Regions from separate parts of the Arthrobacter sp. Z4-13 genome, predicted to be linked through region 1. Evidence: riboswitches for the same ligand, from Rfam matches in the RefSeq annotation. Region 1 holds a riboswitch; the other holds the start of a gene.

Region 1 (4,353 bases):
ATTCATGGCCATGTGGTGGTGGTAGCCGCCGGCAGAGACAAACAATGCCTGCCCATGCCAGCCGGCGGTCTTTTCAAACCCGAGGATTCCTACATAGAAGTCCCTGGCCGACTGGACGTCGCCCACCTGGAGGTGGACATGGCCCACCCCCGCCACGCTTCCGCGCTGGCGCTCGAGGGAATCTTCGGTGAGGTGCTGCTCCAGGTAGCGCTGGGGCGGCAGCGCCAGGCTGTCCATGACCACGTCCGCACCATTCCAGGACCAGTTGCTCCGCGGCCGGTCCCAGTAGAGCTCAATGCCGTTGCCTTCAGGGTCGTTGAAGTAGAAGGCCTCGCTGACGAGGTGGTCGGCGCTGCCCGTGAAAAAGCGGGGCTCGAACCGGGCGGCGGTGGCGATGGTGGCTGCGAGGTCTGCCTGGTTCTCAAAAAGCAGCGCCGTATGGAAAAGGCCGGCCTCTCCCCTGCCCGGGAGGTTCAGCCCGGGAGCGGGCGCAAGGTGGACCAGGGGCTTCTGCAGGCGGCCGAGGTAGATTCCGCCGTCCTGTTCGGCGACAACCTCAAGCCCCAGGGCCCGCTGGTAGTAATCGGTCATGACCTTCATGTCGCCGACCTTGAGCATCACGGTGCCCATGGTGAGGTCGGCGGGAAGAAGGTCCTGGCTGGCGGCATCTGCAGTCATGTGGAAACTCCCGGTGCTGGGGCCCTTCGGGGTGGGGGCCTATGACTATTAAAATTACTTGAAGCTTCAATTTATTCCAAGTGCCACAAAAATTCCTCCCGGTGGGGGCATCAAGGAAGGACGCGGCCTCCCAGCACCACGTGCGCCAGCCCGCTGACAGTCTCCGGAACCCTTCGTGGATCCTCCCGGCACAGCACGACGTCGGCGCGGGCTCCCTCCTGCAGGCCCTCAGCGCCCAGCCACTCGCGGGCGCCCCAGCAGGCGGCGTCGAGCGCAGCGGGCATCGGAAGCCCTGCAGAGTGGAGGGCAAGGATCTCATCGGCGATCCTGCCGTGCCGTATGACGCTGCCGGCATCGGTGCCGGCATAGATCTGCACGCCTGCCTCGTAGGCCTCCAGCACCCGCTCGGCCCGGCGCTCCCACAGTGCGCGCATGTGTGCGGCGTACCGGGGAAACTTCGGCTCCGCCTGTGCGGCGATGTCCGGAAACGTGGCGATGTTGATGAGGGTGGGAACGATGGGGACGCCCTGCTCCACAAACCGCGGAAGGTGCCGCGGCAGGAGCCCGGTGGCGTGTTCGATGCAGTCGATGCCCGCGTCCAGCATCTGGTCCAGGGTGTCTTCGGCGAAGCAATGCGCGGTGATCCGGGCCCCTTCCTCGTGCACCGCCTGGACAGCGTCCTTAACGACGGCGGCGGGAAACGACGGCGCCAGGTCACCGGCGCCGCGGTCGATCCAGTCCCCCACAAGCTTGACCCAGCCGTCGCCGTCACGGGCCTGCTTCCGGACGGCTTCGACCAGGCCCTCCGGTTCCACTTCCTCAGCGAAACCCCGCAAATATCGGCCGGTCCTGGCCACATGCCTGCCGGCCCGGATCAGCACCGGGGCGTCGCGGCTGTCCTGCAGGAAGCGGGTGTCGGCAGGGGAACCGGCGTCCCGGGCCAGCAGTGTGCCGGCGTTCAGGTCGGCGCGGGCCTGTTCCTCCGCCGTCGCAGGATCCACAGCGCCGCCCGGTCCCAGCCCGATATGGCAGTGGGCATCAACGAACCCCGGAAGCACCCAGCCGTCCAGGATCCGTTCCGGAACGTGCTGCGGGCGGGTGAAGGTCAACAGCCCGTCAACGGACCACAATCCCCGCCGCACGGTGTTCGGCCCGGTCAGCACCGGTCCGCTGAATTCGATAATTTCCGGCATTGGGCTCCTCTTCCTCGCCAGTCAGGCTAGCACCGGCAATGTGACAAGCCCCTCCCGGACGGCTGTGGTAGCTTCATTCCTGACCACACGGGTGCCCCTGCAGGGGCTGAGATCGGGCTGACGCAGCCTGCGACCGTTGAACCTGTCCGGGTAATGCCGGCGAAGGAAGTGAGTATTCCTTGAGTACACCAAAAACACAGCTGGCCCCTGCCCACATTCCGTCCGGCACGGGAGGCGGCCAGGACCAGCCTCCTGTCACCCAGTCGCTGAAGTCCCATTCCCTGGCCTTCATCGAGGATGCGCAGTCAGGCATCCGGGTTCCCGTCACCGAGATAGCCCTGGAGCCTTCGCCCGACGGCGGGGCCAACGGCCCGTTCCGTACCTACCGGACGGCCGGCCCGGGAAGCGATCCCGTCCGTGGCCTCAATCCCTTCCGGGCAGAGTGGATAGCAGTACGCGGGGATACGGAAACCTACGGCGGGAGGGGACGGAACCTGCTCGACGACGGCCGCTCGGCTGTCCGCCGCGGCGCCGCCAGCGCGGAGTGGAAGGGCGCACCGCCGGTGCCCCGCCGCGCCGTTGAAGGCAGGACGGTGACGCAGATGCACTATGCACGGCAGGGCATCATCACTCCGGAAATGCGTTTCGTGGCCCTGCGGGAGAACTGCGATGTGGAACTGGTCCGCAGCGAACTGGCCGCCGGCAGGGCGATCATTCCGAACAACATCAACCATCCTGAGTCAGAACCCATGATCATCGGCAAGGCCTTCCTGGTGAAGATCAACGCCAACATCGGCAACTCGGCCGTCACCAGTTCCATCGCGGAAGAAGTGGACAAGCTGCAGTGGGCAACCCAATGGGGCGCTGACACCGTCATGGACCTGTCCACCGGCGATGACATCCACACCACCAGGGAATGGATCATCCGCAACTCGCCGGTTCCGATCGGCACCGTCCCCATCTACCAGGCCCTTGAGAAGGTCAACGGCGAAGCTAATGCCCTGACCTGGGAGATTTTCCGCGATACCGTCATCGAGCAGTGCGAACAGGGCGTGGACTATATGACCATCCACGCCGGCGTCCTGCTCCGGTACGTTCCCCTGACCGCCAACCGGGTGACCGGCATCGTGTCGCGCGGCGGTTCGATTATGGCCGGCTGGTGCCTGGCACATCACCGGGAAAACTTCCTCTACACGCACTTCGACGAGCTCTGCGAAATCTTCGCCAGGTACGACGTCGCGTTTTCGCTGGGGGACGGCCTGCGGCCGGGTGCGACGGCGGACGCCAACGATGCCGCGCAGTTTGCCGAGTTGGACACACTGGCCGAGCTGACGCAGCGCGCCTGGGAATATGACGTTCAGGTGATGGTGGAGGGCCCCGGCCACATTCCGTTCCACCTGGTCCGTGAAAACGTCGAACGCCAGCAGGAGCTGTGCAAGGGAGCGCCCTTCTACACTCTGGGGCCGCTGGTTACCGACGTGGCTCCGGGGTATGACCACATCACCTCGGCTATAGGCGCCACGGAGATCGCCCGCTACGGCACCGCGATGCTGTGCTACGTCACCCCCAAGGAACATCTTGGCCTGCCCAACAAGGACGACGTCAAAACAGGGGTGATCACGTACAAGATCGCGGCGCACGCAGCAGACCTCGCCAAAGGCCACCCGGGTGCGCACGAACGCGATGACGCGCTGTCCAAAGCACGCTTCGAATTCCGCTGGCGGGACCAGTTCGCGTTGTCCCTTGATCCAGTGACGGCCGAGGCCTTCCACGACGAGACCCTCCCTGCCGAACCTGCCAAGACCGCGCACTTCTGCTCCATGTGCGGTCCCAAGTTCTGCTCCATGAGGATCAGCCAGGATATCCGGGACGAATACGGTTCAGCGGAGTCGCAGGCTGCCCTGGCTGAGATGGCCTCGGGCATGAGGGGCAAGAGCCAGGAGTTCCTGGCTGCCGGCGGCAAGGTCTACCTGCCCGAACCACTCGTCGCCGCCGGACCTCAGGGCCTTTAAGAAGCCCGTGCTGACTGGACCCGGCTGACGTCGCTGATGAATGAGCGGATGATGCGGTCGCCTTCGAGGGAGTCGTGGGGCCGGTGCCCTCCCGCCGCCGTCAGGTGCAGGGCGCCGGTTTCCCGCAGGTACCCGGCGATTTCCTCGTAGAGCGGCTCCCATCCCCCGGTCAGGACAAGGGTGGGAACGCCGGGCACGATGTGCAGCGGGGCGTCCCAGGAGGGGGCCTGAAGCCGGAGCCGCCTGGCGGAACGCTTCTCCTCCGCCGTGGCCGGCTGCTGCAGGTCCGTAGCGTAGACCCTGCGGACGAATTCGCGCTGGAAATCCTGGTCGTTCATTTGGTGCCGGACGTCGAACAGGGGCTGCATGAGACCGATGTGCGCCGCCGTGGCCGGCAGCTCGGCGGTCAGAGACAGGCAGGCCGGCTCCACCAGCGTCAAGGAAAAAACCAGGTCCGGCCGTTCGACGGC
Region 2 (4,353 bases), 1.4 Mb from region 1:
TTTTTCGAATGGCCTTTCCAGCAGGCGGCGGACGCGGATGAGGTCCGGCTCCCATTCCCACTCGTCACTTACGCCTTGAAGGCCGGAATAGTGAAGTTCGTAGAGGCAGAAGAGTGCCAGCTGGACGTCGTCGTCCCCGATGATGTCGGTGGTTGCCTCCAGCTGTGCCGTGACCAGCCGGCGCAGTTCCTCGACGAGCTTGGCGCCGTCGGCAGCCCCGGTTGTAACTGCCAGGGCCTTGGACAGGGCGGTGCTGATGGGTCCTCGGGGTTCTGGGATCTTCATGATGCTCCTTCGGGCGGCAGCGGTGCTGCCGGTGCTGCGCCGTCGACGGTGGCGGCTTCGGTTAAGGCTAAGCGTTCAGGTCGCGTCCGCGGTTGCGCCGCGGGGTGGCCGGCGGGGTGGTCCGCGGGGACAGCATGATGGCCAGGACGATCATGGCCAGCCCCAGGGCCAGGTGCAGCCAGTTGTCGGCGCCGTTGACGGGGACGAAGTTGGCGGGTGTTTCATCGCCCACCAAGAGCCCGTACAGCCAGAGGACCAGGTAAACGACGCCCCCGTAGGTGAGGAAGCTCCTTGCCTGCTGATGGGTCCGGGCAAGCAGCAGTCCGGCCGCCCCGAACGCCAGGTGCACGATGTTGTGCAGGGCGGACACCTGGAAGACGCCCAATAACAAGGCTTTCGAACCGTGGCCGGCCATGCCCAATGATTCGTAGTTACTGGTGATCCCAGGGATGAATCCAAGGACACCTACCAGCAGGAAGAGGACGCCCGTTGCGAGCGCAGCCTTCTGCAGGCCCGTCCTCGCTCCGGTGGCCCGGGTGCTGACTGTCATGACCTGTCTCCTCAAAAGCCGGGAGACAACATAGTAAGCATGATTACTAACTTAAGCTAAGTGCGGTGGTCATCCTGCTGTTGCTGCCCGCCGCTGCCCGCAGCTTTCGCAGGCCGCTGGTGGCGCTCAACCCTCCGGAGTGGTCCACACGTAAGGGTTTACATGGTGCCCACCGTGGCGGCCGTGCTCGTACCCTTGCTGCCAGGCCTTGCCCACGGCGGACACCAGTTCCGCCAGCAGGGGATAGTAGGGGTGGTCCGGGCCAATATAGATCATTTCCTCCGCGGCCTTGTCCACTGCCGCCTGCACCTGGTTTTCGGCTGCATTACTGGGCATGGCGCCCCTCCTGTTTGGAACTTCGCCGTTTCGAATGTACTCCAGGCATATTGAGGGTCCATCGCGCCGGCCTGTCCTCAGTCCGTGCGCATGGAGCTGAGGATCTCGCGCAGGGCCTGTACCACCAGTTCATGGTCCTGCACCTGGGGAAGCCCCGAAACAGTCACCGTTGCGACCGCGCCCACCCCAGCGACGTACACGGGGAAGGAACCCCCGTGTGCCGCATACCGGGTCTGATCGAACCAGCCCTGGTCTTCGATCCGTCCGCCGCGGAGCCGGGCGCGCAGCCCCACCAGCAGGGAGGGCACCTCATACCTGGCGGCCGTGCGCTGCTTGGCGCGGATCCAGTGCCCGTTGTCCGGGGTGGCGCCGGCCAGGGCAACGTGGAACAGGACCTGCTCACCCTTGGTGATGTCTATCGCGATGGGGAACTGGCCTTCCTTGCCCAGCTCCACGAGCAGCAGCCCCAGGTTCAGTGCGTCGTCCATGGAGAACGCTGGAAGCTGGAGCTCCCGGATTTCACCCTCGATCCGGGCGATAAGTGCTTGCAGGGATCCTTCCGGCTGGATGGCATCGGAATCCGGATCGAACTCAGTCACATGCGGGGAATTGGCAGTCATGGCCCACAATCTACCCCCCTCCGGTGTAAACTGGACCCCGCCTGCAAGGGCAATTATTTACCCACAGAATCATTCAACGACAGGGGAGCGCCGCCGTCGGGCATCACTGGCAAAGCCAGGATCCGCAGGTGGGCGCTGAGAGTGCGGACAGCCGCAGACCCTCGAACCTGATCCGGTTAGTACCGGCGCAAGGGAGTCGAGTTCTCGAAGCACCGCAGCGGCGTGCCGTTGCCGTGCTTTCCCCTCCTGTTCCTCAGGAGGATCGCATGGCAACAACAGCAGTAAAGAAGACCACCAGCAAGTCCTGGCGCGTCGTGGACATCGTGGTGGCGGCCTTGATCGCCATCGCCGGCGGCGTCATCTTCTGGGCATGGTCCCAGGGGGCTAACGCAGTCTCAGCCCCCATGAACGCCGTATACCCGCCTTTGACCGGCCTGATCGCCGGCGGATGGATGATCCCGGCGGTGCTGGGCATGCTCATCATCCGCAAGCCGGGCGCCGCGCTGTTCTGCGAGACCGTCGCCGCCACCGGTGAGCTGCTGATGGGGTCGCAGTACGGCGCCTCCGTGCTGTTCTCCGGGTTTGTCCAGGGCCTGGGCGCCGAGATCATCTTCGCGATCTTTGTGTACCGGAAGTTCAACCTGCCGGTAGCCCTGCTCGCGGGCGCCGCTGCCGGGCTTTTCTGCGGCCTGAATGACTCCTTCGCGCCCTGGGGCTGGAACATCGCCTACTCCGGCGGGGACAAGCTGGCTTACATCATCGTCACCGCGATTTCCGGTGCCGTGATCGCCGGAGCCCTGTCCTGGATCGCCACCCGCGGCTTGGCCAAGACCGGAGTCCTGAGTTCCTTTGCGTCGCGCAAGGCAGCAACGGAGCCCGTCTTTTCCTGATGACTGCTCCTTCCCTCTCCGGCGCTGCGGTGGCGGCGCGGCCGGCTGCAGTCACCGCCAGGGGCTGGGGCTGGCGGCATGCCGGGCGCTCCAAACCTGCTGTCCGTGCCCTTGACCTGGACATCCAGCCGGGGGAGCGAGTGCTCCTGCTGGGCCCGTCCGGCGCAGGCAAGTCCACGCTCCTCCACGCTCTGGCTGGGGTGCTGGGGGACGCACATGACGACGACGAGGCCGGCGATTCCGATGAGTCCGGTTCGCTGCTGATCGACGGCGCCTCCCCCCGGGAGCAGCGCGGCCGGGCCGGGCTGATGCAGCAGGACCCGGAGACCCAGGTTGTCCTCTCGCGCGTAGGTGACGACGTCGCCTTCGGCGCCGAGAACCTTGCCGTGCCCCGCGGTGATATCTGGGCCCGCGTGCACGAGGCGCTGGACGACGTCGGGCTTTCCCACCTGCCGCTGGACCACCCGACGTCGGCCCTCTCCGGCGGGCAGAAACAGCGGCTCGCGCTCGCCGGCATCCTTGCCATGCGGCCCGGGCTGATCCTCCTTGACGAGCCGACGGCCAACCTGGACCCCGCAGGGGTTCTGGAGGTGCGCGACGCCGTTGGCCGTTGCCTCGACAAAACCGGGGCAACGTTGGTGGTGGTGGAGCACCGCGTGGCCGTGTGGAAGGACCTGGTAGACCGCATCGTGGTGCTGCAACCCGGCTCGGCCGCCGATCCGGCTGTGCTGTTGGACGGGGCGCCGGACCAGGTCCTCAGCGAAGCCCGGAACATGCTCACTGCGGCCGGGGTCTGGGTGCCTGGCTATGTTCCGGCTACCCGCCTCCGGGCGGCGGGTCCTGCTTCCGGTACTGAAGACCTGCTGCTGGCCGCGGAGGAACTGGCTGTATCGCGGGAACGCGCCCGCCGCAAGGGCTTTCGCAAAGTGCAGCCGGTGCCCGTACAGCAGGGCATTTCCGCCCAGGTCCGCGCAGGGCAGGCGCTGGCCATCACCGGGCCCAATGGAGCAGGAAAATCCACGTTTGCGCTGACCCTCGCCGGGCTGCTGGAGCCTGTCGCCGGCAAGGTTTCCGCCACCCTGCCGCTCAGCCGCGGCGCGGGAATTGACCCGTATCGGTGGAAGGCAGAGCAGCTGATTGAGCGTGTGGGCACGGTGTTCCAGGAACCCGAGCACCAGTTCGTCACCGGAAATGTGCTGGACGAACTGCGCTTTGGCCCGCGGCACCTTGGGCACGGCGAGGAGCGCGTTGACGAACTGCTGGCGCGGCTCCGGCTCACCGAACTCGTTGACGCGAACCCCTATACGCTGTCGGGCGGCGAGAAACGGCGGCTCTCCGTAGCCACCGTTCTGGCCGCGCATCCGCAGGTCCTGGTCCTGGATGAACCCACCTTCGGGCAGGACGCCAACACCTGGGCGGAGCTGGCATCATTCCTTTCCGAACTCCTGGACGCCGGCACCGCCGTAGTGTCCGTGACGCACGACGCCGAATTCACTGCGGCGCTGGGCGGAGCGGAACTGCGTTTGGCGGCAGCGGCGGCGGTGGCACCGTGAGGCAGGAGCTGAACCTGCACGGCAACAGCGCCCTGCTGACCCGCGCCAACCCGCTGAGCAAGTTCGCCGCCGTCTTCCTGATCACCGCAGTCCTGGCGCTCTCCATCGACTGGGTGTCC

Evidence for each region. A riboswitch is a leader RNA that binds a small molecule or an ion and turns the genes downstream of it on or off. The one in region 1 is predicted to bind thiamine pyrophosphate.
Region 2: linked by a shared signal. The riboswitch ahead of M1E07_RS18975 (ECF transporter S component) and the one ahead of thiC (phosphomethylpyrimidine synthase ThiC) in region 1 are both predicted to bind thiamine pyrophosphate.

The regions. Positions count from the first base shown of each region.
Region 1 covers NZ_CP096459.1:2,294,154-2,298,506, forward strand. The annotation lists gene M1E07_RS12390 (VOC family protein) at 1-678, opposite strand, end outside; gene M1E07_RS12395 (amidohydrolase family protein) at 789-1,871, opposite strand; TPP riboswitch at 1,949-2,056, shown strand; gene thiC (phosphomethylpyrimidine synthase ThiC) at 2,051-3,883, shown strand; gene M1E07_RS12405 (alpha/beta hydrolase) at 3,880-4,353, opposite strand, start outside.
Region 2 covers NZ_CP096459.1:3,705,258-3,709,610, reverse strand. The annotation lists gene M1E07_RS18995 (iron-containing redox enzyme family protein) at 1-285, opposite strand, end outside; gene M1E07_RS18990 (DUF4383 domain-containing protein) at 353-835, opposite strand; gene M1E07_RS18985 (hypothetical protein) at 962-1,171, opposite strand; gene M1E07_RS18980 (heme-degrading domain-containing protein) at 1,249-1,791, opposite strand; TPP riboswitch at 1,863-2,003, shown strand; gene M1E07_RS18975 (ECF transporter S component) at 2,058-2,681, shown strand; gene M1E07_RS18970 (ABC transporter ATP-binding protein) at 2,681-4,234, shown strand; gene M1E07_RS18965 (energy-coupling factor transporter transmembrane component T family protein) at 4,231-4,353, shown strand, end outside.